DNA from 2 places in the Vibrio sp. V31_P5A7T61 genome. Region 1 is predicted to be linked to the other one. Evidence: riboswitches for the same ligand, from Rfam matches in the RefSeq annotation. Region 1 holds a riboswitch; the other holds the start of a gene.

Region 1 (15,599 bases):
CTGCCAATGATCGCGGTTGAAGCTTTGCCTTGCATGATGGCTTTTAACCCATCGTACAAATCGACTTTATCGTACAAATAATCCATTTTGCCTAACTGAATATAATCACGGTAAAGGTCGGGCTGATAGACTTCAGCCATTAAAAATGCATTAGGGTTAACGTGCTTGATCGCTGAGTTCATAAAACTCCAAAACTCAATCGGTACCATCTCCGCCATGTCATAACGAAACCCATCCACGCCTTGCTCTAGCCAGTAGAGCGCAATATCACGAAACTTAAGCCACGAGTTTGGCACCGACTGCTGCTGCCAAAAAGTAAAATGCGCTTGATGAGAAAGCCAACGATAAGATTCGGGGAGTTCGGCGAAGTCTTTCTCTCCACTAGGGGTAACGCCGTAATTAATTTTTACCGTTTCATACCAATCGTCCGCATTGGGTTTGGCCTGCCGCGAGCCATTGCCGGTCCATTTGGCTGGAAATTCTTGATAAGGCTCAGCCAGGAGCGGATGATTTTCACCCCCTAATGGCAATAAGTGGTCGGGCAGATCGGGCATTTGAAACGCCTGATTGGGTAGGTAATAAAAATTATTGTCTCTTGCATACTCAAGTTGAGTATTATCACTTTGTCCGAAGTCTTCGACGCCGGGGGGATTGTTTAATCCTTGATAGTGTCGCGCCACATGGTTCGGGACAATATCAATAATAACTTTTAAGCCAGCCTGATGTGAGCGGTTAATTAAAACCAAAAACTCTTGGTTACGTTGCGCAGGGTTATCGGCCAAATCGGGATTAACCGAGTAATAATCTTTCACCGCGTAAGGCGAACCCGCGCGTCCTTTCACTACGCTTGGGTGATCATCACTGATCCCAAACGGGCGGTAGTCGGCCACTAAAGCATGATGATGAACACCCGTATACCAAATATGCGTTGCTCCCAATTGAGCAATTTCTTGCAAGGCTTTAAGCGTAAAATCATTAAACTTACCCACTCCATTTTGCGCTTTTGTGCCCCAGGGGATGTTGGCGGTTTGCGTATTACCAAATAGACGAGTAAAGACTTGATAAACGTTTATTTTTGAAGAGGAATATTCTGGATGCATCGTCTAAAACCTAACTGCTATCAATAAGAAACCGTTTAAGGGTAGACAATGGTTAGATAATGCAACTCATCCCTTACTCAGCAATTTAGGGCGTAGATCGAAGGGAGAGTGGAAAAGTGTGAGCGAGGTTAAGCTATACGAATGAACGGAATGGTTGTTGCTATGGCCTGCTGGTGATTATAGCAAGCCACAGAAATCGAGAATTAAACCCCAGCGCGTTTCAGTAGCCCGGCCATCAGTGGCGAGCTGGATTTCACTTGTTTAGATTTGTTTTGTAAGCTTTTCACTAGCTGCGGCTGATTAATGCTTTTGGCAATATAAGCCATGGCCTGATAAAAACCGGCAGCAGAGTTGATTTTGGCTTTATCATTGAGGGGTGCCAGCAGCTGAACCATCGCCGTACCACTCATGCCATTATCGATAGCGTGTTGCTGAACGGCATCCAACAAATGATCCAAATCGGCTAACGCTTCGGTGCTTTCTATCCCTTGTTTTTGCATTTCTTTGCGGTTGCGCTTGCGAATTTGTTTGATCACAAAGGCAGGTTGGTTAATCTTTTTAAAACCAAAATAACCAGCGGCCACGACAAGAACTAGCCCACCGACCACATAACCCCAGATAGAGCCAGAAGAAGATTCAACCATAGGTTGAATGGCATCAATACTGGTTGCGATATCAGACATACATATTCCTTACTATAGAGAAAACTTAACCACTATACCCTTCCTACTTGAAGCTGCAGGGGTGTTGGCTACGTTCGTTCACCCCAATCACATAGTCTGTCTATGCTCATGGGGATGAACTCACTTGCCGCCTACCTGCAACTCCAAGTTGTTTGGGTAGAGGAGGGTAGTTAAGTGTGAAAAGACCATCATTGACTGACCTGCAAGGTGTTGCTTTGCGTTTTATCAACAATAGTGCAAAAGGCAGTCTTGGTTATATCATTTAATCGGCGCAATGTGATCGTTTCACGCTGAAAATTAAGCGGACAGTGACGACTCACGCACGATCAACTGGCCAAGATAGGTATGATGCAATGAGGTCACTGGCTGTTTATTAGCAAGCATCACCGCGCATTGTGTCGCAGCCTGAGTTAACTCGACGATCGGCAGTGCCACGGTTGATAAACTTGGAATGGCATACGCGGCAGCGGGTTCGTTATCAATACCAATCACGGCAATATCTTGTGGTACGCGCTGGCCGTGCTCATGTAAAGCGCGAATGGCGCCAATCGCCATATCATCATTACAGGCAAAAATCGCACTAAAGTTTACGCCACGAGTGAGTAGCTGCTGGGTAGCATGGTAGCCAGAGTTAAGGCTATTATCGCCTGCGACGATTAAATCAGGCTTGGGGTCAATATCAGATTGCGCGAGTTGCTGCTGATAAGCGGCTAAGCGGAGCTGCCCAGTTTCACTGTTGAGCGGTGAAGTAAGACAAGCAATCGCTCGATGGCCAAGGGTTAATAAGTGCTGCATAGCAAGGGTAGCTAATTGAGTTTGATCTAAGCCAAAGCTTGCTAATGTTGAAGTGGAAAAGCGTCGATTCAACACGACCAATGGAATGGCGTGTTCGTGTTGCCACTGGCTCAGCTCGGTTTCGCTTAAATGACGGCTATAGATCATAATCGTGTCACAGCGTTGATTCGCCAATATTTGCAGCGCTTCTCGCTCACCTTGGACGCTATTTTTACCATTGACCACCAGCAATTTTTTGCCCGCTTGCTGAGCCCCTTGTTCGGCATGATGCAGCACACTACCAAAATAGCTGCTTTGAAAATGCGGCAAACTTAAACCAATCGCATGAGAGGTATTGGTGGCCAGCGCTTGCGCTAAGGTATTGGGTTGATAACCGAGTTGCTGCATGGTAGCAAGAACCGCTTGGCGGGTAGACTCTTTAACTTGGCCATTGCCGTTCAGCACTCGTGACACCGTCGCTTTAGACACTCCGGCGGCTTTACATACATCATTAATGGTGGCCATGACGGCAATTACTCCTAACTGATCCAGCCCTTTGTCACTTGAGCGTGCAAAGGGCAGGTGAGTGTAGCGCGTTATTCATCTCAGCTCTATACCCTTCCTACTTGCCGCCTAGCGGCAACGGCAAGTGGTTTAGGTATCGATGGAATTAAATAATTTGTCCGTTACTGGCAATCACTTGCTGGTACCAGTAAAAGCTTTTCTTCTTCGAGCGCGCCATGGTTCCAGTGCCATCATCGTGCTTATCGACATAGATGAAACCATAACGTTTTTTGTATTCACCGGTGGTAAAAGACACGCAATCAATACAGCCCCAAGGGGTGTAACCCATCACCTCAACACCATCGTAGTTAATGGCGGTCTCCACCGCTTTGATGTGCTCGCTGAGATAGTTAATTCGATAATCATCATTAATTGAACCATCCGCTTGCACTTCATCAAGCGCGCCAAGACCATTTTCGACAATAAAAATTGGCTTTTGGTAACGCTCATACAGTTCAGATAAGGCAACACGTAAACCGTCGGGATCGATTTGCCAGCCCCAATCCGACGCGGGTAGATATGGATTGAGACGGCTATTTTCAAACAAGGACGTGGTTTGTCCTTCCTCTTTCTGGGTTGAGACAATATTGGTCATGTAGTAGCTGATCGCGAGGTAATCAGCGCAGCCTTCACGTAAAATTTGCTCATCCCCAGCGGCCATTTCGATTTGGATATTTTTACGTTGCCATTCTTTAATCAAATAACTTGGGTAGTAGCCACGGACTTGAACGTCACTAAATAGATACTTTTCGCGCATCAGCTCTTGTGCGAGTAATACGTCTTCTGGACGACAAGTAGCTGGGTAGAGCGGCATGATGTGGATCATGCTACCGATTTTAAAATCAGGGTTTATCTGATGGCCTAATTTGACCACTTGCGCACTGGCAACAAATTGATGGTGCAGCACTTGGTACATCATCTGTTCAGGATTTGGGTAATCGGTGTAGATCATCCCTGAGTTACAATATCCCCAAATCGGCAGTTTCCAGTTACGCTGATTGTTAATTTCATTAAAAGTGATCCAGTATTTGACTTTGTGCTGATAGCGCTCCATCACGGTCTGGCTAAATTTCACAAAAAAGTCGATCACTTGGCGATTGGCCCAACTGCCATAGTGTTTCACTAAGTGATTCGGCATTTCGAAATGCGAAAGGGTGATGACCGGTTCAATGCCGTATTTCAATAGCTCATCAAACAGATCATCATAAAATTGCAGCCCAGCTTCGTTAGGTGTGGCTTCATCGCCGTTCGGAAAAATCCGCGTCCAAGCAATCGATGTGCGAAAGCATTTAAAGCCCATCTCAGCAAATAACGCGATATCCTCTTTATAACGTCCATAAAAATCAATCGCTTCATGGTTAGGATAAAACTGATCGGATTCTACGCTATCGGTGATTACTCGCGGTACTTCATGCGCCCCTTTAGTCAGCACATCAACCACACTCACGCCTTTACTGTCTTTGTTCCAGCCACCTTCTACTTGGTGAGCCGCCACTGCGCCGCCCCAGAGAAAATCTTTCGGAAAACTGTACTGTGTCATAGGTTACCCCTTAATCATCTTATTAGAAACATGCTTAACCTGTGGCTAGTCTAGATCGTTTTTTACTCAATTGGAACCGGTTTCTGTAACCGGTTCCAATTTTTTCTGTTCGGTGTGAACTTTGCCGTGAAGCGCATAGAAATGATGCACAGGCCCATGGCCTTTACCTACCTGTAACTGGTCAGCATATAAGATGGCTTGCGAGATATAATGCTTTGCTCGCGTTACGGCTTGCTCAAGGCTTAAGCCTTGCGCAAGGTAAGAAGCGAGCGCTGCAGAAAGGGTACAACCTGTACCATGAGTATTGCTGGTGTGGATTCTTCGCCCTGAAAAACACCTTACCCGCGATCCGCAGATCAGCCAATCGTGACTATTTACTGATGCAGTAAAATGGCCACCTTTAAGCAGCACCGCTTGGCTTGGCAAAGCTTGTAATGCGGTGATGATCTCATCAAGTTGCTGGTCGTGTTTTGGCATCGGACAGCCAGTTAATACCGCAGCTTCAGGTAAGTTGGGGGTAATAACCGTGGCTAGTGGTAATAACTGCTGTTTTAAGTCATTGACGGCTTGTTCGGCAAGTAACGCATCACCGCTGGTGGCGACCATTACCGGATCTAACACGATAATCTTTGGTTGATAGTGACGGAGTTTTTCACCCACGATATGGATAATCTGGCTATCAGCCAGCATACCAATTTTTACCGCGGCCACGGTAAAGTCACTAAAAATCGCATCCAGTTGACTGGCAATGTGTTCAATGGCAATCGGCAAAATTGCCGTTACTCCAAGGGTATTTTGTGAGGTGATGACGGTAATGGCGCTACAAGCATAGCTACCAGTGGCGGAAATGGCCTTGATATCGGCTTGGATCCCGGCGCCGCCGCCGCTATCTGAGCCAGCAATGGTTAATACGATTGGGATGGGTGAAATAGCAGACAAGCGGTTGGTCATGACAGGCTCCTATAGATGACGTATAGGAACTGGCCAATGACGACCAATATGGTCGAAGCTAAATCATCGTATACACATTGATGCTAGTGGTATGCGAAAGCTGTGTCATTGGTTGCCATAGTTCCCTACGTCAGTGCTAACTGAATCAGGTTCAACGGGTCTCGCAATGCGATCTCAGCCTTAAGGCTCCCCGACTATAGTGGTGCATATCCTGCCGACTTAACGCGACAGGGTTATTGGATTGGTCCCCTTTTAGCGACAATTTTAAGCCACTTGGATAGACTGATTGATTTTATAACAATCATTAAGATAACAATCAATCCAATCAGTCCCTGTGGGATAAATAAAAATGCCCACTCAAAGAGTGGGCAAAGCGTAAGATTAACGGTTGATGGTTTGTCGCGTAATCGATGTTCAAAGCGACTTAATAATTTTTGCCGTTAAGGGGGATACCTTACGCGTTAGCACGAGCACCTAGTTTAGCTTTTTCACGCATACCGAGCAACAAGGTGAGGGCAAATGATGCGACGAACGCGATAACCATGCCGACCACATAGTAGCCAATTTTATCAGGACTGATGGAGATAATACCCGGTAAACCTGCTGCACCTAAAGCGTGTGCTTTTACGGTAAATAAAGTAATGAATGCACTGGCGATGGCGGCTCCGCAGATTGCTGCGATAAACGGATAACGCAGTTTTAAGTTAACCCCAAACATTGCAGGTTCAGTAATGCCCAGTAACGCGGTTACACCAGAAGGCACAGCAATCCCTTTCATTTTGGTTTCTTTGCTGGTTAGTCCCACGGCTAAAGCAGCAGCGCCTTGCGCCACATTGGACATGGCAGCAATAGGGAAGATAAACGTACCGCCAGTGATAGCGATATCAGCAAGAAGCTGAGTTTCAATCGCAATAAAGCTATGGTGCATGCCTGTTATTACAAATGGTGCATAGACGAAGCCAAATAGTGCGCCACCGATAAAGCCCGCTGATTCATACAGCCAGTTTAAGCCATCGCCTAATAGGAAGCCGACATCACGAGTTAAAGGCCCAACCACCGTAAAGGTCAGAAAACCCGTGATAAAAATGGCTAGCATTGGCGTTAATAGGTTATCAAGCACCGAGGGGATAATTTTTCTTAACCCATTTTCGACTTTAGCCAGAATAAAGGTCGCGACTAAGACGGGTAACACCGAGCCTTGATAGCCGACTTTCTGGATCTCTAAGCCTAAAATATTCCAAGTAGGAATGTCGCCGGTTAATGAAGCGCTACCAAATCCCCAGCCATTGAGAAGATCAGGATGGACCATGAGCATGCCCAAAGCTGCGCCAAGGAAGGGATTACCACCAAATTTACGAGAGGCAGAAAAAGCCAGTAAAACCGGTAAATAAACAAAAGGGGCATTAGCGAAGGTATTGATCATACTCGCTAAATCAGCAAGACCCGGATTGGCGTCAATCAGTGATTGCCCTTCGATAAATAATCCTTGTGCCGTTAATAGGTTATAAAGACCCATTAATAAACCGCCCGCGACAATGGCTGGAATGATCGGCACGAAAATGTCCGATAAGCCTTTCACCGCACGCTGGACAATATTTTGCTTCTGCGCACCCGCAGAGGCGACATCATTGGTGGACATCTCTGCGAGGCCAGTCAATTTCGCCATTTCAGCGTAAACTTGGTTAACAATCCCAGAGCCAAAAATGATTTGGTACTGGCCTGCGACTTTAAATTGACCTTTAACACCATCGAGATCTTCAATGGCTTTTTCATCAATCAGCGATTCATCACTGATCGCCAAACGAAGTCGAGTGGCACAGTGTGCGAGTGCTTGAATGTTGGCTTTGCCACCCAACAGCTCAATAAGTTGTTTTGCTATGACTGGATAGTTCATAACTCACCCCGGTTGTTGTGAATGATTTATAGGATAGTTTTAATGATTACAGTTGTTTTTTTGGGAACGTTTGCAGATTTAATAATCATCAACAAATCGCTACAGGTCAAAAGGAAATCAGTAAATATGTGAATAGGATCGCCAAAACCCGCAGTGATAATTAACAAAACAAGGGTAGAATCACGCAATAAGAACGATAATATGGTAGTGATTTTGCAATCAATCCCAATGTGATGATGGAATGAGAAAATAATGGCAAGTTTGCATGATGTAGCGCGTTTAGCTGGTGTATCAAAATCGACCGTATCACGAGTGATGAATGACGAGTATGGTGTTAAAGAATCGACCAAAATCAAGGTGTTAAAAGCGGTTGCTGATTGTGGTTATATGGTCAATCAGGTTGCAAAAGATCTCAAATCACAAAAGACCAATTTGATTGGCGTGATTGTGCCTCGGGTCTCTTCCCATGCCACCGCGCAAGGGGTTGATGGTTTAACGGCTATTTTTGAACAAGCAGGAAAGCATGTATTGCTCGCCAATACTCATCAAATTCATGCTAAGGAATTAGAATACATTCAAATCTTTAATCAAAAGCGAGTTGAGGGAATCATCTTCTATGCGACTCACCTTGATGAGCCTTTGATTAAAGCGATTCAACAATCTCATGTTCCCGTTGTATTAATTGGTCAGGATGGCTCGTTATACAATATCCCTAGCGTGGTGCATGATGATTTACGAGTCGGGTTTGAAGCAGGTAATCGCTTAGTCGCGGCCGGGTGCGAGCAGATCGGTTTTATCGGTGTGCAAAGTGATGATTTGGCGGTGGATGCCCTGCGTTCGCAAGGGCTAGCTCAGTCACTAGCGCTTCATCAGCGAGAGTTATTGTTTCATGCACGTGGTGATTTTTCGATTGAATCAGGCTATCGGTTAGCTAAGCAGCAACTGCAAGTTTTCCCTCAACTCGATGGACTATTTTGTGCGACTGATCGATTAGCGGTCGGGGCAATTAAAGCCCTGCATGAGAGCGGTAGAATTGCGGGTCAGCAGGTGAAAATACTCGGGGTCGGTAATGACGAGTTGGCTTATGTCAGTACTCCAAGCTTATCTACTTTCAATTATGCTTTTGATAAAGCAGGAGAAAATGCCGCAAAAATGTTGCTTGATCGTATTGCTGGGCAAGGTTTAGAGATGAGTAAAGTCGTGTTGACCTTTCAAAATATTGATCGTGAGACTTGCTCACCATTGGGCTCGTAGAGACTCGTCGACAATTTTGTGTTCTTTCTCACATTGCTCTCGTCGAGTTACTCATGAAAATCAGAAATACTTGCCTATCGGCGTAATGTCTTATACTTTTTGAGAACGTTCCCGATTTAATGGTAATTCTATGTCTCTTAATTTGTTGATTGAACTCGCTGGTGGGATAACCAATATTCTGCGTATTTTAGCACCAGAAGGGCGGGTAACCGTTGCGGTACGTGATTTACAGCAGGTTAAACCGCTGCCAACATCGATAGTCTCAGAGTCGGTATTAGGGGAGTGGCAGCTTTCTATGCCGATCAGTGATGAAATTTCTGAACACGATTTGGCAGAGGTTGGCATTCACATTGCCAAGCAGCAACGTCAACAAGCTAAAGCTTATTTACCGCCGACCGAAAGTGTATATCGTCCGCAATGGCATATTTCGCCGCCACAAGGTTTACTTAATGATCCTAATGGCTTTGTTTATCATCAAGGTGAATATTATCTGTTTTATCAGTGGCACCCGTTTGCTTGCCAGCATAAAGACAAATATTGGGTGTTACTCAAGAGCCAAGATCTCATCAACTGGCGTTGGCATTCGATTGCACTGACGCCTTCAGATTGGTTTGACAGTCACGGTGTATTTTCAGGTCATGCGGTTAGTGATGGTGACGATCTGTGGCTGTTTTATACCGGAAATACTCGATTAGGACAGGATCGTCAGCGGCAGACCATGCAGTGTATTGCCAAAGCTAACTCCGAAGGTGGTTTCACTAAGCTAGGCCCGGTTATTCGCACTTTACCAGATGGTGTTACTGAGCATATTCGCGACCCTAAAGTAGTCTATAAACAAGGCCGCTGGCAGATGCTGCTCGGCGCGCAAACTCAGCAATTAGCGGGTTGTTTAGCCGTTTATCATTCGGATAACTTACATGATTGGCAATTTGATGGATTGTATGGTCAAGAATTAGCACCTTATGGTTATATGTGGGAATGCCCAGATAGATTTGAACTGGATGGCCAAACCTTGGTTGTTTTTGGTCCACAAGGTATTCGCTCATCTAATCCTCATCACACCATTGAACACCACAATCGAATTTTTACCGTCGCCGACAATCAGCAAGGACAGCTACAATTCTTACAAGGTTGGGAGCTTGATAGTGGTTTTGATTTTTATGCGCCGCAAACGGCATTAACGCCAGATGGACGACGTATTCTCTGTGGTTGGATGGGGCTACCGGATGAGGTCGATCACCCTAGTTGCGCTGATGGTTGGATCCATCAATTAACCGCGTTACGTGAGTTACGGTGGGTAAATGGTCGCGTGATACAGAGCCCGATTCGTGAACTGACTCAGTTGCGTGGCGAAAAACGCTCACTACATTTGACCGAGCAGGGTATCGACATTGGCGGTAAAAGTTATGAATTACAGGTCACTTTACCTTGGGGGAGTGAGCTGCATTTGATGAAAAATCGTCACCAGCAAGTTGTGTTATCCCTTGATGAGCAGAGCCACACTTTACGCTTAGATCGCAGTCAAACTGAGATCCGTCAAGGGGATACAATACGAGAGCTAAACCTCACGACAGAACAAGTTAAGCTACAAATTCTGGTTGATCATTCGTCGATTGAAATTTTTATCAATCAAGGAGAGCAAGTGATGAGTAGCCGCGTGTTTACCGCGCCGGATGCTACGCAAATCGCTTTGTTCGGCGCTGAGCTTGAAGCGGATTACTTCCCTCTTCAGGCAACATTAAAGCCGTTTGCTGCTTAAGGTTATCCTCCTCCTATTTGTAACTGTAGCGATGTTGGCTACGTTCGTTCATCCCAATCAAATAGCTTGTCTATGCTTATTGGGATGAATTCATTTGCCGCATACCTGTGACTCTAAATCGTTTGGCTATAGTGGCTGTTGGTTCAACAAGACCAACAGCCATTCAATTAAGATTCGATAAATTCGAGTAATGCTTGTTGGTTAGGCAGAGCCGTCATGGCTCCTTTTTGGGTGGTGGCTAATGCACCGCAGCCATGTGCCCATTGGATGGCTTGGGCAATATTCTCTTGCCAGTTATGGCTTGTCGCCAATTGGTACAACAAACCACCGACAAATGCATCACCTGCGCCAGTGGTATCAATAGGTTTGACCACTTTACCTGTAACTAACTGCTGTTGTTTGCCTGTTACTACTAAAGCACCTTTTGCCCCTTGAGTGACCACCACTAAGGGTAAGGCGAGGGGAGCTAATGCGGTTAACCCTTGCTCAATAGTTTGTGTTTGAGTTAAAAAAGTCAGCTCTTCTTCAGAAAATTTTACCACGTCAGCCTGACTGACTGCCTGCATCACGATCTCGATAATCTGCTCCGGGTTTTGCCAGACTTCTTCGCGTAAATTAGGATCAAAACTGACATAACCGCCGGCTTGTTTGATTCGTTCTATGGCTGCAAAAGTGCTGCTGCGACTTGGCTGGTTAGCAAGCGCGATGGAGCAAACATGCAACCATTCCCCTTGTTTAAAGGCTGGAATATCGGTTGGCTGTAGGAACTGATCAGCACTGGGTTTGACCATAAAAGTGAAGCTACGCTCACCAGAGCTATCGAGATCAACCACTACGGTTGAGGTGCGTTGCTGCTCATCGAGAATAAGATGTTGGCAATCGACTTGTTCCGTGGTTAAGACTTGTTGGATAAATCGACCAAAGGGATCGTTCCCGACTCGACCAAAAAAAGCGCTTTGCCCACCTAATCTTGCAATAGCAACGGCAACATTGGCAGGAGCCCCTCCGGGACATTTTAAGTAATGCTTGTCTCCTTCGGGAATTAAATCGACGACGGCATCGCCCGTTACCCAAATTTTGTTCATTGTCATTTCTCCAGATAATGGTTTGTTCCAGTTTAGCTGACGGGCTAGGGAGTAAAAAGCGCCAAGTGATGAGTAGAATATTTTGCTTCTCAAAATGTGACCGTTTATCAATAAACGAGGTAAATTTAAGATTTTTAGTTTAATTTCCGGTATCGTTCCCAGTTTGATTTAAATTACGCTTGGACAGATTGACGAAAATAAAATCTCAGCGCAAACTGCGCTGGTTTTTCTACTTGTTGCGGAGCGTTTAGCATGTTTTCCTTACCGCCAATGTTGGTCACTATTGGTCTGTTATTGATCAGTAATGTTTTCATGACCTTCGCTTGGTATGCCCACCTAAAAGATTTAGCCCATAAACCTTGGATCATTGCTGCATTGATCAGTTGGGGAATTGCCCTATTTGAATATATGTTTCAAGTACCCGCCAATCGTATTGGTTATACGGTAATGAACTTAGGCCAACTGAAAATATTGCAAGAAGTTATTACGTTAACTGTGTTTGTACCTTTTGCGCTGATTTATATGAAAGAACCTTTTCGACTTGATTTTATCTGGGCCGGACTGTGTTTACTTGGCGCGGTGTTTTTTATTTTCCGTCCACAAATACTTGAAATTTTGACGCGTTCTCTTGGATAGCTGATTTTTAGGCGAATATCGGACGAAGAGTCATTAAAACTAATCGGTTAGGCGTGTAGTTATTCTTTTTGTGAATGCGACATGTTGGAGCAATATGATCAGCTTAGTGCAAGGTAGTGACCCTCTTCACAGAACGCAGGGCTTTAACAGGGGATTATTACAATAAGTTAGACGTTCTACTGTTTAAATGTTAATTTTTTGCTAAATTGACGGCGAAAGATACTGCTAATCGGGTTGCAAGCAGTGCTTATGCCCGACTTATCTAAAGATTGTTTCCCTTGTCGATTAAAAAGGCTACTGGCTAAGTAAGTGGTGGTTTATTAGTCACTAGGGCATAGCCGCAAACGCGCAGCGGTACAGCGTTATAGTGGAGTAATTGCCTAATAATTGATGTGGGTTAAGGATATCATTGGTTAGCTTTACATTTTATTGGCAAATTACTTCGATGATTGCTAATGTGCGAAATTCTTTATTAGGTCTAGGTTATATTGCTTGGTTTTTGCGCTAAGCCACCTGATTCAGGCCGTTCTGAAGGCTTAATAAAGAGTCATGGATGCAAAATAAAAACTTGGAGTTTATGCATGTACAAAAATAAAATCACACAAGCCTTGTTACTTAGCGCAGGTTTAACTGTCGCTACGGCCTCCTTCTCTGCGCTCGCTGCTGATGTTCCAGCAGGAACTAAACTTGCTCCTGTTCAAGAGCTTATCCGTGGTAATGGTACTGAAGTTGCTTCTCTCGATCCGCACAAAACAGAAGGTGTACCAGAATCGCACGTAATTCGCGATTTGCTCGAAGGTTTAGTTAACCAAGATGCTGATGGTAATACCATTCCTGGTGTTGCCGAGCGTTGGGAAACCTCAGATAACCAAACTTATACCTTCTATTTACGTAAAGATGCAAAATGGTCTAATGGCGATCCAGTGACTGCGCAAGATTTCGTTTACAGCTGGCAGCGTGCGGTCGACCCTGCTACAGCGTCACCTTATTCTTGGTATATGGAATACACCAAGATGAAAAATGCGAAAGAGATCATTGCCGGAGAAAAAGCGAGCACGACATTAGGTGTTAAAGCATTAGACGATCATACTTTGGTGGTTGAATTGGATACGCCACTGCCGTATTTCGTGATGATGACTGGTCATACTACAATGAAGCCTGTCCATAAAGGGACGATAGAGAAACATGGTGATGAGTGGACTCGCGCGGGTAATTATGTCAGCAATGGCGCTTATATGTTGGACCGTTGGGTAGTTAATGAGCGTTTAGAGCTGAAACGTAATCCAAATTACTGGGATGATTCAAAAACAGTGATTAATAAAGTCACGTTTTTACCGATTGAAAACCAAGTCGCAGAGATGAACCGCTTCTTATCTGGTGAGATTCACATTACCAACGAAGTGCCGATTGAGCATTTCCACCGTTTACAACGAGACCATGCTGACTCGGTTTCGGTAGTAGGAAGTTTATGTACTTACTACTATGGTTTTAATAACCAAAAATCGCCTTTGGATGATGTGCGAGTTCGAAAAGCGCTCTCTTTCGCGATTGACCGTGATGTCATCGCCAATGCGATTATGGGACAAGGTGAAAAACCAGCTTATTTCTTAACCCCAGAAATTACCGCTGGTTTCCAACCAGAAATGCCTGCTTATGGCAAAATGACTCAACAGCAACGTTTGGCCGAAGCGAAAAAGTTACTAGAAGAAGCGGGTTATAATCGCAGTAATCCACTGCGCTTTAATTTGCTATACAACACCTCAGAAAACCACCGTAAAGTCGCGACCGCGATTCAATCGATGTGGCGCTCAGGCCTTGGAGTGAACGTTACGCTAGAGAACCAAGAGTGGAAAACCTATCTTGATTCACGCCGTGAAGGTAACTTTGACGTGACGCGTGCTGGCTGGTGTGGTGACTACAACGAAGCTTCATCATTCCTTACCTTGATGAAGTCAAGCAACAGCTCGAATGATCCAAGATATCATAACGAAGAGTATGATGCGCTGATGGCCAAAGCCATGGCAACTACCTCAGAAAAAGAGCGTCAGGCGATTTACGCTCAGGCAGAAAAACTGCTTGCACGTGACATGCCGATTGCCCCTATCTATCAATATGTTAAATCTCGTTTGTTATCACCACAGGTCGGTGGTTTCCCGAGCAATAACGCTGAAGAAAAAATCTACACTAAAGATCTTTATCTCATAGCAAAATAATAATTGAGTGGTTAAACCACCTGTTGTTCGACTCTGCATGTACGTAACGGTGCATGCAGTGTCGTTTGTATTTTTTATTATCACAGATTGGAAAGAGTGAGTTTATGTTTAAATTCATCGTAAAAAGGATATTTGAGGCAATACCAACCATGTTGGTATTGATCACCCTGTCTTTCTTTCTCATGCGCTTTGCACCGGGAAATCCGTTTTCTAGTGAGCGTCCATTACCACCGGAAGTCATGGCCAATATCAATGCCAAATATGGCCTTGATAAGCCCGTTTCGGTGCAGTACATCACTTATCTCGGTAATATTTTGCGTGGTGATTTAGGTCCCTCGTTTAAATATAAAGATTATACCGTGAATGAGTTAGTTGCGAGTTCACTGCCCGTGTCGGCAAAAATTGGTGCCGCGGCGTTTATCTTTACGATTATTATCGGTGTCTCGATTGGTACGATTGCGGCGTTAAAGCACAATACTTGGATAGACTATACGATTATGTCGACCGCGATGCTCGGGGTCGTCATGCCTTCCTTTGTATTAGCGCCGGTATTAATTTATGTCTTTTCCATCAAATTAGGTTGGTTTCCGGCCGGTGGCTGGCTCGATGGATCCTTTAAATATATGGCGTTGCCAGTGATTGGTATGTCGTTGCTGTATGTTGCAACTTTTGCCCGTATTACCCGTGGTTCGATGATTGAGACCTTAAACAGTAATTTTATCCGTACCGCTCGTGCCAAAGGATTAAGCTATCGCTATATCGTGTTTAAGCACGCGTTAAAACCCGCTTTACTGCCGGTTGTCTCTTATATGGGACCGGCTTTCGTTGGCATTATCACTGGTTCGGTGGTCATTGAAACCATTTTTGGTTTACCCGGAATTGGTCGTTTGTTTGTTAACGCGGCATTTAACCGAGATTACTCCTTAGTGATGGGAATCACCATTTTGATTGGTTTCTTATTTATCTTATTTAACGCGATTGTCGATATTCTTCTGGCTTATATCGACCCGAAAATTCGCTACTAGTTTGAGGGCGAAAGCATGTTAAAGAAACAAGAACACTTACAAGCCATAGAGAAATTTACCGAAAACCTTGAGATTGAAGGTCGTAGTTTATGGCAAGACGCTCGTGTACGTTTTATGCGCA
Region 2 (15,599 bases), on a different contig from region 1:
ATGATGCACACCTCAAAGAACCAATTTTATCCTCACACCGTTTATTGCTTATTATTCAGTATTATAAAGTTAACGCTTTTTAAAGACGCTTAATCAGTGTTTCGCTACGTTATTTACATTAATCACGACTATTATTATGCCTGTTATCTATTTAGTTAGCGCTGAATCTCGTTATTGAATGATGATTGGTGGAAGTGAAGCAAATCATTATTAAGTGATTTGTACATCATTGGGAGCATAAATTTTGTCTATCAAATCTCTGGATCATTTACCTCACGTTGTATTACAAACATTACGTTGGACATTGCTAGTTACCCCATTAGCAATTTTAGTCGGCTTGATGAATGCTTTTTTCTTATGGGCTTTGGAAGTTGCGACTCAAACTCGTGTCGATAACCCGTATTTAATTTATGGGCTTCCTATTGCTGGTTTAGGATTAGTCTTTTTTTATCGCCAGTGGGGAGGTATTTCCGAGCGCGGTAACAATCTGATTATCGACCAAATTCATCAATCGAATGAGAAAATTCCTTTTCGGATGAGTGTTTTTGTACTTGTTGCGACAGTCGTTACTCATTTATTCGGTGGCTCTGCGGGACGGGAAGGTACGGCGGTGCAAATTGGCGGCGCGGTATCAGCTTGGTTTAGTCGCGTGTTTAAACTGGATGAATCTGATCAACGCTCTATATTGGTTGCAGGAATTGCCGCGGGGTTTGGTTCGGTGTTTGGCACCCCGATTGCGGGAGCTATTTTTGCCGTGGAAGTCCTGTCAGTCGGTAGGATTAAATATCAAGCATTACTACCGGCATTGATTGCTGCGGTTTTAGCGGATGTGGTATGCAGTGCGGTAGGGGCTCATCATACGCACTACAATATCGGCTTTGCACAGTTCAATAGTTTGTTTGAGCATCCTATATCGATTGATTTTATTTTAACTGGCAAGATATTGATTGCTGGCGTGATATTTGGCTTAGTGGGTTTACTGTTTAGTGAACTAACATCAGGCTTGAAAGCTTGGTTTCTACGTAGGTTACGCAATCCTTATTTAATTGTATTTTGTGGTGGTTTGTTAGTGATTGCTATCGTTAAGTTAATTGGTAACTATGACTATATTGGTATTGGTGTTTATCCTATACGTGAAGGTGGAGTGAGCATCACTTCTGCATTTGAGGCCGGTGGCGCTGAATGGAATAGCTGGATATTAAAATTGATTTTAACGGCGATAACTTTAGCAGCTGGCTTTAAAGGTGGCGAAGTTACTCCCTTATTCTTTATTGGAGCCACATTAGGTAATTTCCTCGCATGGGTAATGGGGGCACCAGTTGAGCTGTTCGCTGCGCTAGGCTTTTTAGCGGTGTTTGCTGCCGCCGCCAATACTCCTCTAGCTTGCATTATTATGGGGGTTGAATTGTTTGGGGCTGATCATCTGATCTACTTTGCTTTAGTTTGTTTTATTGCTTATTACGCCAGTGGTCATACTGGTATTTATGGTTCACAACGTATTGCGGTGGCTAAACGTATTTCTCCTTATCAACCACCTAAAATAGACCAAACCGTCGCTCAGGCGATGGCGAGTAAAAAGAATAAGCAATAAGTATTAACTATTTTGCTGTTATCACTAGATTGCTAAATTTATATAATCTTGTATGCTAGTTTTCACTTGTCGGAGTGCCATATGGCTGAGACCGTTTATTCGGGATCCGTTGAACCTGATCAGGCTAATACCTGCGAAGGGAACAAGAGAAGACAATTTGTGGTGTCTTATTGTAACCCTATCTACACACCACTGATCTGTTGATCCCCTCTTGTTGCATCTTTCCGTCAAGCATTATCCCTAATGAATAACACAGGAAAATGCTATGTCGATTCGTAAACAAGCGAGACTGGAAGCAAAACAGTTTATTGATTCACTTTCAGTTCAACCTTACCCCAATTCTAATAAAGTTTATATTCAAGGCTCGAAACCAGATATTCGTGTACCGATGCGCGAAATTACTTTAGCTGACAGCTTGATTGGTGGCACTAAACAAGCACCGATCTATTCAGCAAATCAACCCATCCCTGTTTATGACACCTCAGGTGTCTATACCGATCCAAACTATACGATCAATTTAAAGCATGGCTTACCTAAGCTGCGTGATTCATGGATTGCAGAGCGTGGTGATATTGAAACGCTACCGGTGATGAGTTCAGAGTTTGCCCGTCAGCGCTTAGCCGATGAAACTCTCGATGAGCTGAGATATGGTCAGCTGCCTGATATTCGACGAGCCAAGGTGGGTAAACGAGTCACTCAGTTACATTATGCCAAACAGGGAGTGATTACACCTGAGATGGAGTTTATCGCCTTACGTGAAAATATGGGACGGCGAGAGTATCAAGATCAGCAGCTTAATCATCAGCACCCAGGTGAAAACTTTGGTGCCCATTTACCTGCTGAGATTAGCGCTGAATTTGTCCGTCAAGAGGTCGCGGCTGGACGAGCGATCATTCCTTGTAATATCAATCATCCTGAATCTGAACCCATGATCATCGGCCGCAACTTTTTAGTCAAAGTGAACGCGAATATCGGTAATTCTTCAGTGAGCTCTTCTATTGAAGAAGAGGTGGAGAAGTTGGTTTGGGCCACCCGTTGGGGGGCAGATACGGTAATGGATTTATCCACTGGACGTAACATTCATGAAACTCGGGAGTGGATTTTACGTAATAGCCCAGTACCTATAGGCACTGTTCCTATGTATCAAGCGTTAGAAAAGGTTAACGGCGTTGCTGAAAATCTGACCTGGCAGGTGATGCGCGATACCTTGTTAGAGCAAGCGGAGCAGGGAGTTGACTATTTTACCATTCATGCAGGCGTGCTGTTGCGTTATGTACCGATGACCGCAAAACGTGTTACTGGGATTGTCTCCCGTGGCGGCTCTATCATTGCTAAATGGTGCCTTGCCCATCACCAAGAAAATTTCTTATACACCCATTTTCGTGAGATTTGTGAAATCTGTGCCCAATATGATATTTCTTTATCGCTTGGTGACGGTTTACGTCCTGGATCGATTGCTGATGCCAATGATGAGGCGCAATTTGCCGAATTAAGGACCCTTGGTGAGTTGACTAAAATTGCTTGGGAGTATGATGTTCAGGTGATGATTGAAGGGCCTGGCCATGTACCCATGCATATGATTAAAGCCAATATGGACGAGCAACTTAAGCATTGTCATGAAGCGCCTTTTTATACTTTAGGCCCTTTAACCACCGATATTGCACCGGGTTATGATCATATCACGTCAGGAATTGGTGCGGCGATGATAGGCTGGTTTGGTTGCGCCATGCTGTGCTATGTGACACCCAAAGAGCATTTAGGCTTACCGAATAAAGAAGACGTAAAAACCGGCTTAATTACCTATAAGTTGGCAGCTCATGCGGCGGATTTAGCGAAAGGTCATCCCGGTGCTCAGGTAAGAGATAATGCGTTATCGAAGGCTCGTTTTGAATTTCGTTGGCAAGACCAGTTTAACTTATCGCTTGATCCGATCACTGCTAAAGCTTTTCATGATGAAACCTTACCGCAAGAATCTGGCAAAGTTGCTCATTTCTGCTCAATGTGTGGTCCTAAATTTTGCTCGATGAAGATCTCTCAAGAAGTGAGAGAGTACGCTAACGATGTACAGCAAGTGGCGGCGGATCAGGCTATTTCGGTCACTATGCTGGAAAGTCCTTTACAAGGCATGCAGCAAAAATCGCAAGAGTTTCGTGCCTCCGGTTCGCAGTTGTATCATCCAGCGGTGACAGCGGAGGAATAAAGCGTGAAACTATTAATCCCTGCTCATTGTATTGAGTTAACGGGAGCCGTTCAGCAAGCATTATTGCTTGCTAAGCAGCAAGGTTTTGCGATCGAATCGATTGAGTTGGGCGTTAGTCCAACCCAATCGATGCAGCTGCTTGGCCAGCATCGTTACTCGTTGCAGACGGATCTCTTTCCTTCTTTCTCAGGCTTAGAGCCATCACGGCAAAACTTGGCATCTATTGCCATTGGCTATCAGTCGCGTAAGAGCGATAGTGATATTGATAACCTAGCCTCAGCCACCTTACTGATTGGCGCTGCTTATAAAGGTCAGCAAAGGGATATTTGGCGTCATACCGATGGTGAATTAATGTTCCTATCGGGGGCGATGTTATCTCCAGCCCAGGCTTGGCATCATTTAGCGTGGTTGGTCGCGGCACTATGTTTGGAGTTTCACCTTGAAGATGCTTTATGCATCGCTAGGGCTGCGCTGAATGTTTCACGTGAAACATGGCCAAAGGATTATGGGCATTTCCCAACAGTGCAGTCCTGCTTGATCGAGGAAACTGAAAAAACAGTAGCGTTTAGCTTTCCTTCACTGGCTAAACAGAGCTTAGGTCTTTATCCGGTGGTGGATAATATCGCTTGGGTAGAATCCTTGCTTAAGCTCGGCATAAACACACTTCAGCTACGGATAAAAAATCCTCAGCAAGTGGATTTAGAACAGCAAATTGTTCGTGCGATTGAATTGGGCCGTCAATATCAAGCTCAGGTCTTTATTAATGATTATTGGCCATTGGCGCTTAAGCATGGTGCATTTGGCGTTCATTTAGGCCAAGAAGATTTACAATCAGCGGATCTTGATGCTTTAGCTAAGGCTAACATCCACTTAGGGTTATCAACCCATGGTTACTTTGAATTACTGACCGCGTTAAAAATCAGGCCGAGTTATATCGCATTAGGGCATATCTTTCCTACCACAACCAAGCAAATGCCTTCACGTCCTCAGGGGTTGGTACGTTTGGCGCTATACCAGCAGTTAGTAGATAGCAGTACCGACTATCGATATTTAGCGCCCGCCTCAGCTCTCGATCAACAACTCACTATAGAACGAGACAGTACCATTAAGGGAGAGTTACCAACGGTAGCGATCGGGGGTATTGATTTAACCAATATTCAATCGGTAGTGGAATGTGGCGTTGCCAGTGTTGCCGTCGTGCGTGCCATTACTGAGGCCGATGATGTACACGCCGCAGTTAAGCATCTCCAAGCTCAACTAGCCAGTAAGCCGCAGGAGCAAAAGCTATCAACTCAGGAGGTGGCCGATGTTAACGGATAAGCAATTTTTACGTTATCAACGTCAGATTTGTTTGCCTGATATTGCTGAGCAAGGGCAAATCACATTCCTCGCAAGCAAGGTGTTGATTATTGGTTGTGGCGGTTTAGGCAATGCGGTAGGCCAATATCTTGCCGCTGCAGGGGTTGGCAAACTGATCCTAGCTGATGACGATACGGTAGAAGTCTCTAACTTATCTCGACAAATCGCTTTTCAAACTCAACAAGTAGGAATGTCGAAAGTCTCTGCTTTACAGCAATCTCTACAGCGCTTAAACCCTGAAGTACGCATCCGTTGCGTCAATCGGCGGATGGATGAGGCGCTATTAAATTTAGAAGTACCGATGGCCGATGTTGTTGTCGACTGTAGTGATAATAGTGTCACGCGCTTTGCGATAAACCAAGTTTGTCTCCAGCATGGTGCTGTACTGATTTCTGGCTCAGCGATTGGTTGGCAAGGTCAATGTATCGCGTTTAATTTTCGTCAGCCACATACCGCTTGCTATCGTTGTCTAGTGGCTGAGCATAACTCAGCGCGTAATTGCAGTGATAGTGGGGTCGTTGGACCGGTCGTAGGCATGATAGGTAATCTACAAGCCTTAATGACTTTACAAGTCTTGCTCGATATTGGTCCGGTTAAATATCAACAGCTGCACTATTTTGATGGACACAAGTTAAGTTGGCAGCAATGGCAATTAGCGGCTGATCCTGACTGTCCGGTGTGTCATTCAGCATCTTCAACAGCAACGTCATCTTTTGCTGATCATTTTCACCAAGAGGAGATTACCTAATGACCATCTCTGTGACTATTAATCAACAGCTGCAGCAATTAGCACAACCGATCACCATTGCTGAATTACAACAGCAATTACAGTTACCCACCGTGGGCAGTGTATTTGCGCTTAATGATGGCATTATTCCCCAAGGTTTATGGGAGCAAACCATAGTTAACGACGGTGACACGATTGCCATATTTCAAGCCATCGCAGGAGGTTAATGATGTTAACTATTGCAGGAACTCAGTTTCAATCACGACTATTAACTGGCACTGGCAAGTTTGCCAATCGCCACACCATGGCAGCAGCGATAGCCGCTAGCCAATCGCAGTTGGTGACGATGGCTTTAAAGCGAGTCGATTTACAGCACCGTGAGGATGACATTCTCGCGCCCTTGATCGCTGCTGGTGTTCAGCTATTGCCCAATACTTCAGGAGCGAAAACCGCCCGTGAAGCGATTTATGCTGCCCATCTTGCTCGAGAGGCGCTGCAAACGAATTGGCTTAAACTGGAAATCCACCCAGATCCGAAATATTTAATGCCCGATCCGATCGAAACTTTACTGGCCTCTGAACAATTAGTGAAAGAGGGATTTATTGTTTTACCTTATTGCCACGCCGACCCTGTGTTATGTAAACGCTTGGAAGAGGTTGGCTGCGCGGCGGTTATGCCATTGGGAGCGCCGATTGGAAGTAACCAGGGGTTAAGAACGCAAGACTTTCTAAAGATCATCATTGAACAAGCCAATGTGCCAGTAATTATTGATGCCGGCATTGGCGCCCCTTCTGATGCGATGTTAGCGATGGAAATGGGCGCGGATGCGGTATTAGTCAATACTGCGATTGCTACTGCCGCTGATCCCGTTTTAATGGGGCAGGCTTTTAAGCAAGCGGTCGAAACCGGACGCTTAGCTTATCAAGCAGGCTTAGCCGCTCGTGGTCAACAAGCGGTGGCCTCAAGTCCGTTGACCGCTTTTTTGGATTGATACTATGAGCTTTCTAAATCGCTTTGCTGAGCTTAATTGGGATGATATTAAACTATCCATATACAGCAAGACAACTACAGATGTCGAGCGGGCGTTAGCCAAGCCAGTTAGGACATTAACCGATTTCCAGGCCTTGCTATCACCAGCCGCTGAGCCATACCTTGAGCAGATGGCTCAGTTGTCTTATGCTGCTACTCGCCAACGCTTCGGCCATACGATGGGCTTGTATGTGCCGCTGTATCTATCGAACTTATGTGCCAATAGTTGTAGCTATTGCGGCTTTTCGATGGAAAATCGCATTAAGCGGAAAACGCTGGATACTGATGAGATAGAGCGAGAAATTAATGCCATTAAAAAAATGAACTTTGATAGTGTGTTATTGGTAACGGGTGAGCATGAAAGTAAAGTCGGCATCAACTACTTTCGGCAAATGTTACCTTTAATAAAGTCCGCTTTTCATCATGTCGCAATGGAGGTGCAGCCGTTAGCACAAGAGGAATATGCGGAATTAAAAAGCTTAGGTTTAGATGCGGTGATGGTTTATCAGGAGACGTATCATCCTTCTACTTATGCTCAGCATCATTTACGTGGCAAGAAAACCGATTTTGAATTTAGGTTAGCGACTCCAGATCGCCTTGCCAAAGCTGGGATTGATAAAATCGGGTTAGGGGCTTTAATTGGTCTGGATGATTGGCGTACGGAAAGTTTTTATGTCGCAACACATCTCGATTATTTAGAGAAGACCTATTGGCAAAGTCGCTATTCAATTTCTTTTCCGCGCTTACGGCCTTGTGCGGGAGGGGGGCCTCCCAAGTCACTGATGACAGATAAACAGTTGGTGCAGTTAATTTGTGCCTTTCGTTTATTTAATTCGCAGGTTGAGTTATCGCTCTCTACTCGTGAATCGGCTGAATTTCGCGATCATGCTATGTTGCTTGGTATCACTAGTATGTCGGCAGCTTCGAAAACCCAACCGGGAGGGTATGCAGATAACAAATCAGAACTGGAGCAATTTTCGATTAGTGATCAGCGAAGCGCAGCAAAAGTGGCGGCTATGATAGAAGCGCAAGGATTAGCTGCAGTATGGCAAGATTGGCACTCGGTGTATTCTGGAGGATATGTTTCACGTGAAACATAAGCCAGCAAGAGTTTGTCATCACTTTGACGGAGACTGTGACACTTGAGTGGAATTGATGTGTCATTTTAGCCCAAACACTCCTGAAGTGATGATTGTTGAGCAGTGTGGATAAAGCACCAAGACAAAGAATAATGGTCTTGGTGCTTTTTATTAGCTATTAGATAAGCAAGCCTGTTAACTGATAGCGATGAGTCACAAAGCGATTAAGCGGCTTGATGATATTTACCTAATAGCGCGTGATAGAAATCATCGTCATTTAGCGTGCCAACAAGTTGCTGCTTATCGATGAGTAGGATAGGTAGGCCGGTTTTGTAACGGATCTCTATCGCATCACGCATACTTATTTCAGGACTGGTCATCACTAAAGTGGTCGAGTTTAGTTCCGTGGTTGGCATCCCCGATTGCCAAGTCATCAGCTGTAATGAGGGGGGTTGATGATTAGTGCCAGTTAACTGCCAACCTTGTTCCTTATGTTCTAACCATAAATCACGTTGCGAGCAAACTTGCCAGCGTTGTTGATCTTGACTGAAAGAGGATGCGTCTTTCATTAACGAACGACCTTTCAGTACATTCAATGGATTGGTATGAGCGACGAAATCTTTGACGTATTGATTGGTAGGGGTTAATACAATCTCTTCCGGTGTGCCATGTTGGATCAGCTCTCCTGATTCCATAATGGCAATATGGGTGCCGATTTTTAACGCTTCATCGAGATCATGGCTGACAAAGACGATGGTTTTATTGAGTTTCTTCTGTAAGCTTAATAGCTCATCTTGTAGCTGACTACGAATTAAAGGATCAAGAGCAGAGAAAGGCTCATCCATTAATAGTATGTCGCTGTCTATGGCAAAGGCTCGGGCGAGTCCAACCCTTTGCTGCATTCCGCCTGAGAGTTCATGTGGGTATTTATCTTCCCACTCTTGTAGATCAACCATTTGTAGCTTTTCTCTGGCTTGCTGGCGACGTTGTTTTTTACCAACGCCCTGCATTTCTAAACCAAAAGCGACGTTATCCAGCACGGTTAACCATGGCATTAAAGCAAACTTTTGAAACACCATTGAGACTTTGTGCATTCTCAGTTGACGGAGGCTGGTTTGATTACAATCGGCCAGATTAATGGACTGTTGGCCATCTTGAACTTGTAGCGAACCACGAGACACCGAATTTAAGCCATTAATAGCGCGTAGCAAGCTTGATTTACCGGAACCGGACAGCCCCATGAGTACGCAAATTTCACCTTGTTCAACATCAAGGCTCACGTTATTCACGCCAACCACAGTGCCGGTTGCAGCATTAATTTCTTGGCGTGACTTGCCTTGATCGAGTAAATCCAATGCAGGTTGGGGATTGTCGCCAAAGACGACATCAAGGTTACGTATCGTGATCGCATTCATTAGCTGTTTTCCTTACGTTGCGGCGTCTTACATAAACGGTCAAGAATGATGGCAACCAATACAATGGCGAGACCGGCTTCAAAGCCTTGGGAAATATTAACCGTATTGAGGGCGCGAATGACGGGTTTACCAAGACCATCGGCACCGACTAAGGCTGCGATGACCACCATTGAGAGCGAAAGCATAATACATTGGGTGATACCGGCCATGATACTGGGTAAAGCGGCGGGAAGTTCGACTTTAAACAACAGCTTCATTTTGCTAGCGCCAAAAGCTTTCCCTGCTTCAAGCAGCTCTTCTGGAACTCGGGTTACTCCTAAATAGGTCAGACGAATCGGGGCGGCAATGGCAAAAATAATCGTTGAGATCAGCCCCGGCACAATGCCAAGACCGAATAAAACTAGGGTCGGGATCAGGTAGACAAACGTTGGTACGGTTTGCATCAAATCAAGAATCGGTCTCAATAGGGTGTATAGCCAAGCTCGATGAGCAGCCATAATACCAATTGGTACGCCAATTAATACGGAAATCGTTGTTGCGGCAAACACCAAAACAAAGGTTTCCAGCATTTCTTGCCAGTAGCCAAGGTTAAGAATCAGTAGTAATGAAGCAATGATGAAAATGACCAGAGAGAAGCTGCGATGTAGCCACCAAGCCAAAGCGGCCGTGATCAAAATGGGAGCGGCTGGTGGCATGGCTTTAAATAGATCAATTAACAATAAAATACTACTTTCTAATACAAAAGCGATCACATCAAAAAATCGTTCTCCATGAATAGTCAGCCAGTCAACAAACGACTCCATCCATTGTCCGAGAGGAATTTTGTGTTCAGTAATCATAAGCATAGTTCCTTATTCACTTGGCGATGGCGGTGAAGCTATCGCCACGCGAGGGGTAAAAATTAGCGAGATAAATATAGGTTTACAGCGGCAAGAGCTGGTTGGCCGTCAATGGTGGTTACATTGTCGAGCCAGCGGCTTAGCGTTTCAGGATTCGCTTGTAGCCATTGCTGAGCCGCTTGTTCAGGGGATTGATTTTGGTTGAGGATAGCATCCATTAACTTATTCTCACTTTCTAAGCTAAAGACGAGGTTAGTTAAGAAATTACCAACGTTTTCACATTCATTAAGGTAGTTTTGACGCACGTTAGTGTGAACACTAGCGCCACCGTAATTAGGACCAAAGTAATCATCACCACCACTTAAATAAACCATATCAACCATAGTATTCATTGGATGTGGTTCCCAGCCAAGAAAAGCCACCCATTGTTGACGACGTACAGAGCGTTGAATTTGTGAGAGCATGCCCGCTTCGCTCGATTCAACAATCGAAAACTCACCGAGGCCATAGGCGTCATCTTCAATCATAGACAGCAAGGTGCGGTTGCCGTCATTGCCAGGCTCTAAGCCAAGGATTCGATTACGGAATTTATCACTGTGTTTGGCGAGATCGGCAAAAGAGGTAATGCCTGCATCATAGACATACTGAGGGACGGCTAGGGTATACTTTGCGCCTTCTAGGTTAGCACGTACGGTTTCAACGGTCCCTGCTTCACGGTAACGGGCGATGTCGGCTTCCATGGTTGGCATCCAGTTGCCAAGGAATACGTCAATATCTCCATTAGCCATCGAAGAGTAGGTCACGGGTACGGAGAGTAATTGAGTGCGAGTCTGATAACCGAGTCCTTGCAGGATTTCACTTGCTACGGCGGTGGTGGCGGTAATATCTGTCCAGCCGACATCGGCGAAGCGAACCGTTTGACATTGGTTAGCATAAGCATTGAATGATAATGCAGCGACGGAGAGATAGGTGGTCATTTTAAGCATAATGTTTCCTTGTCATTGAACTATTTTCCTGAGAAGTTGAGCGTTCCATTGGTCGAATGGCTGCTCGGCTACGCTGTTTATTATGCCAACTGTCTGCAATCCACACAGGCGCGGATTCAGCAGGTAACAGCGATTTATTGAGGATCATATCAGCGGCACGTTCGGCAACCATGATTGTCGGAGCATTCAAATTACCGTTCGGTATGGTGGGGAAGATCGAGGAATCGACAACTCTTAGCCCTTGAATACCAAACACTCGGCACTGGTTATCCACTACAGCCATGGCATCGTCAGCTGAGCCCATTTTGCAGCTACAAGAGGGGTGATAGGCACTCTCAACATTTTGTTTAACCCAATTATCAATCGCTTCATCGCTGCTAATGGATAAACCGGGTTGAATCTCTTCACCACGATAGTCATCTAATGCGGGCTGCGCGAGTAACTCACGGGTTAAGCGAATGCAATCTCGCCAATCTTGAATATCTTGTTGGTGTGATAAATAACGGAACAGAATCGCTGGCTTTTGCTTTGGATCGCTGGAGCGAATCCAAACCCGGCCGCGACTGTGTGGTTTATTGGGACCAACATGCACTTGAAAACCATGACCATCAAACGCGGTTTGGCCATCGTAACGCATCGCGGCTGGTAAAAAGTGGTATTGAATATTTGGCCATTTGAGTCCGGCGCGTGAGCGAATAAAGCCACAAGATTCAAAATGGTTGGTTGCCCCTAGGCCTTGTTTAGTCAAGATCCACTGGGTGCCGATCATCCCTTTGCTGATTAAACCGAGTTTGCTGTTTAACGTGATCGGTTGTTGGCAGCGATACTGAAAATAAACTTCTAAGTGATCTTGCAGGTTTTCACCCACGCCGGGTAGTTGGTGTTGCACTTTAATGCCAGCACTCTCTAATACATCACGAGGGCCAATCCCCGATAATTGCAGTAATTGTACGGAACCAATTGAGCCAGCGCTGGAAATGACCTCTTGATTAGCAAACGCCACTTGGGTTTGGCCGCCTTTTTCAAATTCGACGCCAATCGCGCGTTTATCTTTGAGTAGTACTTTACGCGTCAGTACGCCTTTAAGCAGGGTTAAGTTAGGTCGAGCTAAAGCACGTTTTAAATAGGCATTGGAGGTTGAAGCGCGCACTCCGTTATTAACCGTCATATGCATTGGCCCAAAACCTTCTTGTTGGTAGCCATTGTAATCGTCGGTTTTCGGGTAGCCAGCTTGTTCACCAGCTTCAATAAAAGCTTGGTAAAGTGGGTTGAGCGTCATTTCGTTACCGTTGCAGGTAGCGACTGGGCCGTCACCGCCTCGATAGGTATCTGCTCCTTGACTCCATGATTCGGCACGTTTGAAGTAGGGTAAACATGAGGCGTAATCCCAGCCTTGTGCACCGTGCTGTTGCCATTCATCAAAGTCACAAGCATGGCCTCTGACATAAACCATGCCGTTGATGGAAGAGCTGCCTCCTAAGACTTTGCCGCGTGGACAATGTAGTTTTCGACCATCAAGTCCGGGCTCAGCGAGAGATTCAAATTGCCAAGCGTATTTGGCGCTGTTCATCGGGTAAGATAGGGCGGTTGGCATTTGAATAAAAATGCTTTTATCACTGCCGCCAGCTTCAAGTAATAACACCGAGTTATCTGGATTTTCACTTAATCTATCGGCTAACACACAGCCGGCCGAGCCGGCACCGATAATAATATAGTCATAATGCTGTTTCATGATCACTCCTTAAGCATAAGGGCCGACGAAGTCATCGAGTTCGATTAACACGCTTTTGGTTTGGGTATAGTGAGTTAAAGTTTCGATACCATTTTCTCTTCCCACTCCCGATAGTTTGTAACCACCGACAGGCATTTGCGCTGGAGAGTCACCCCATGTATTGATCCAGCAAATACCGGCTTGTAGCTGGTGGATAACACGATGAGCACGCGCTAGGTTTTGGGTAAACACCCCAGCGGCTAAGCCATAGTCTGTATTGTTGGCACGTTGAATGACTTCTTGTTCATCCGTAAAGCTCAGCACCGCCATTACTGGGCCAAAGATCTCTTGTTGGACAAAGGCCATTTCATCGTCACAATCGACAAACACTGTGGGAGCAACAAAGTAACCCTTAGCGCATGAACCTTCCGTGACCGCTTTTCCGCCGGTGAGCAGGGTAGCTCCACTTTGTTTGGCGCTATCTATCGCTGACAGCACTTTGTCAAAATGTTGTTGAGAGATCAGCGAACCTACTTGAGTATTTGGATCCATCGGATCGCCAACAACCAGAGCTTCTGTGCGTGCTTTGAGTTGTTCAATAAACGCTGGGTAAATGGATTGATGCACAAACACTCGAGTGCCGTGAGTACACACTTCGCCTTGGGTATAGAAGTTAGCGGTCATCGCCGCTGAGACGGCTTGGTCGAGCTTAGCATCATCAAAAATGATCAAGGGGGATTTACCGCCCAGCTCCATGGTCACTGATTTTAACGTTTTCGCGCTATCGGCCATCACCGCTTTACCGGTTCCACTTTCCCCAGTGAAAGACACTTTGGCTATCTCAGGGTGAGCGGTGAGCATTTGTCCCACTCGGGCATCTCCTTGCACTACGTTAAACACGCCATCAGGTAAACCGGCTTGTGTAAAAATTTCGGCCAGTTTGAGTACGCTGAGCGGCGTTTCTTCTGATGGCTTAAAAATCATTGCATTACCTGCTGCTAAAGTAGGCGCTGATTTCCACATCGCAATTTGGATTGGATAGTTCCAGGCGCCAATTCCAGCGCAAATTCCTAGAGGCTCTTTACGGGTGTAAAAAAACTGGCTGTTTGAGAGTGGTTGCTGCTCACCCTGCAGCGTTGGGGCGAGACCGGCAAAGTACTCGATCACATCGGCGCCCGTGGTGATGTCAACGGCAAGCGCTTCTTGAATCGGTTTGCCGGTATCTTGGACTTCGAGTTTGGCTAGCTCATCGTTACGTTCACGGAGGATGGCGACAGCCTTTAACAAAATTCGGCTACGCTCGGTCGCGGTCATGGCTGACCAAATCGCAAATCCTCGTTGAGCGGAATCAATCGCCGCTTGCACGTCGCTGGTGCTAGCTTGACCTAAAATGGCCAGTGGCTCTCCGGTTGCGGGGTTGTAGCTGGTGAAAGTTTCTCCCGATGACGCATAGCAAAGCACGCCATCGATATAAAGTGAAGCGATTTCCATATAAAGACCTATTGAGTAAGTGCTACATGTTGAGCGAGTTGTTGTTGTAAGTAATCGTTAATTAAGTGCTGCGCTTGGTCGGCATTAATCCCGTTGGGATTAAGCGCACCACGTAGCCAGAAACCATCGATTAGAGCTGCGATGCCCTGCGCAACTCGTTGGGCATGAGCTTTGGGGAGTAATGCTTTGAGTTCAATGTGTAAATGAGAAATTAGCCGTTTTTCATTCACCCGTTGTAAACGGTTGAGTTGTGGGTCATGCATCGAATATGACCAGAAGGCTAACCAAGTTTTGACGACGTGACTTTGGGTTTGAAAGCCGGCGAAATTGGCTTGCACGATGGCATTAATTCGCGCTTGATGAGCGTCCTTTTTGAGTTTGCTTAACGCATTCGTCACGGTGAGTGAGTGCTCACGAAGGATAACGCGCATGGTTTCTTCTAATAAGCCGTGCTTACCACCAAAATAATGATTAATGATCCCGGTTGATACCCCAGCTTGGCGGCTGATCAAGGCAATGCTAGCAGCGTGTAATCCAACTTGTTCAATCACCGTCATGGTGGCCTGTACGAGTTGTGGCTTTCGTATGTCAGGCATTCCAACCTTAGGCATTAACACTCCCTGTTATCTTTAATTGAACGATTAGTTAACAATAACTTTACTCAAATAATCGTTAGATCTCAAACTATTATTTTTGTTTTGCATGAGGATTTGGTAAGTGTTGGTTTTATTTTTACCTTTAAATCAGATAGTTATTTTATTTTTTTGATTGTTGAATTTTTATTAATAATTAGAGGTGTTTTAGTCTATTGAAGTGTTTATATCCATCCTACTTGAAGCTGTACTCCACGTTGTTTGGCGATAGATAAGAGATGAGTTGAGTATAAAAAATCCCTTAACCAAGAGGTTAAGGGATTAAAATGAAAGCTTAGCCGAGAGAATAGAACACGAAGCAAATTGGTGTAACCAGAGTGGTTGGTTTCAGCGTTCAGACTGGTTTACACTCGGATTTATCCGCTTATAGAGTGATTGGCTGAGTGGCTTTTTCTAACCAGAGTTTCACCTCGCCCTCGACCAGTGGGCTAATGTCGCGCCACACCTTCTGGTGGTAGTCATTAAGCCAAGCAATCTCATGCGCGGCTAACAGGCTAAAATCAATCACTCTGGTATCGA

Evidence for each region. A riboswitch is a leader RNA that binds a small molecule or an ion and turns the genes downstream of it on or off. The one in region 1 is predicted to bind thiamine pyrophosphate.
Region 2: it holds a riboswitch for thiamine pyrophosphate, as region 1 does, so the genes downstream of both, thiC (phosphomethylpyrimidine synthase ThiC) here and thiD (bifunctional hydroxymethylpyrimidine kinase/phosphomethylpyrimidine kinase) in region 1, are expected to answer to the same signal.

Annotation. Positions count from the first base shown of each region.
Region 1 is NZ_WXWI01000056.1:36,579-52,177, reverse strand. Features, by position in the region: gene CAG58_RS12225 (alpha-amylase family protein) at 1-1,100, opposite strand, end outside; gene CAG58_RS12220 (hypothetical protein) at 1,304-1,783, opposite strand; gene CAG58_RS12215 (LacI family DNA-binding transcriptional regulator) at 2,081-3,082, opposite strand; gene CAG58_RS12210 (6-phospho-beta-glucosidase) at 3,228-4,661, opposite strand; gene thiD (bifunctional hydroxymethylpyrimidine kinase/phosphomethylpyrimidine kinase) at 4,728-5,612, opposite strand; TPP riboswitch at 5,718-5,815, opposite strand; gene CAG58_RS12200 (sucrose-specific PTS transporter subunit IIBC) at 6,067-7,506, opposite strand; gene CAG58_RS12195 (LacI family DNA-binding transcriptional regulator) at 7,759-8,760, shown strand; gene CAG58_RS12190 (glycoside hydrolase family 32 protein) at 8,891-10,519, shown strand; gene CAG58_RS12185 (aminoimidazole riboside kinase) at 10,687-11,604, opposite strand; gene CAG58_RS12180 (DMT family protein) at 11,857-12,240, shown strand; gene CAG58_RS12175 (ABC transporter substrate-binding protein) at 12,822-14,453, shown strand; gene oppB (oligopeptide ABC transporter permease OppB) at 14,558-15,478, shown strand; gene oppC (oligopeptide ABC transporter permease OppC) at 15,494-15,599, shown strand, end outside.
Region 2 is NZ_WXWI01000047.1:504-16,102, forward strand. Features, by position in the region: gene CAG58_RS10665 (voltage-gated chloride channel family protein) at 245-1,591, shown strand; TPP riboswitch at 1,652-1,750, shown strand; gene thiC (phosphomethylpyrimidine synthase ThiC) at 1,857-3,791, shown strand; gene CAG58_RS10675 (thiamine phosphate synthase) at 3,795-5,111, shown strand; gene CAG58_RS10680 (HesA/MoeB/ThiF family protein) at 5,098-5,898, shown strand; gene thiS (sulfur carrier protein ThiS) at 5,898-6,104, shown strand; gene CAG58_RS10690 (thiazole synthase) at 6,107-6,868, shown strand; gene thiH (2-iminoacetate synthase ThiH) at 6,873-8,006, shown strand; gene choV (choline ABC transporter ATP-binding protein) at 8,210-9,400, opposite strand; gene choW (choline ABC transporter permease subunit) at 9,400-10,245, opposite strand; gene CAG58_RS10710 (choline ABC transporter substrate-binding protein) at 10,302-11,225, opposite strand; gene betA (choline dehydrogenase) at 11,218-12,957, opposite strand; gene betB (betaine-aldehyde dehydrogenase) at 12,967-14,427, opposite strand; gene betI (transcriptional regulator BetI) at 14,436-15,038, opposite strand; gene CAG58_RS10730 (aminopeptidase P family protein) at 15,445-15,599, opposite strand, start outside.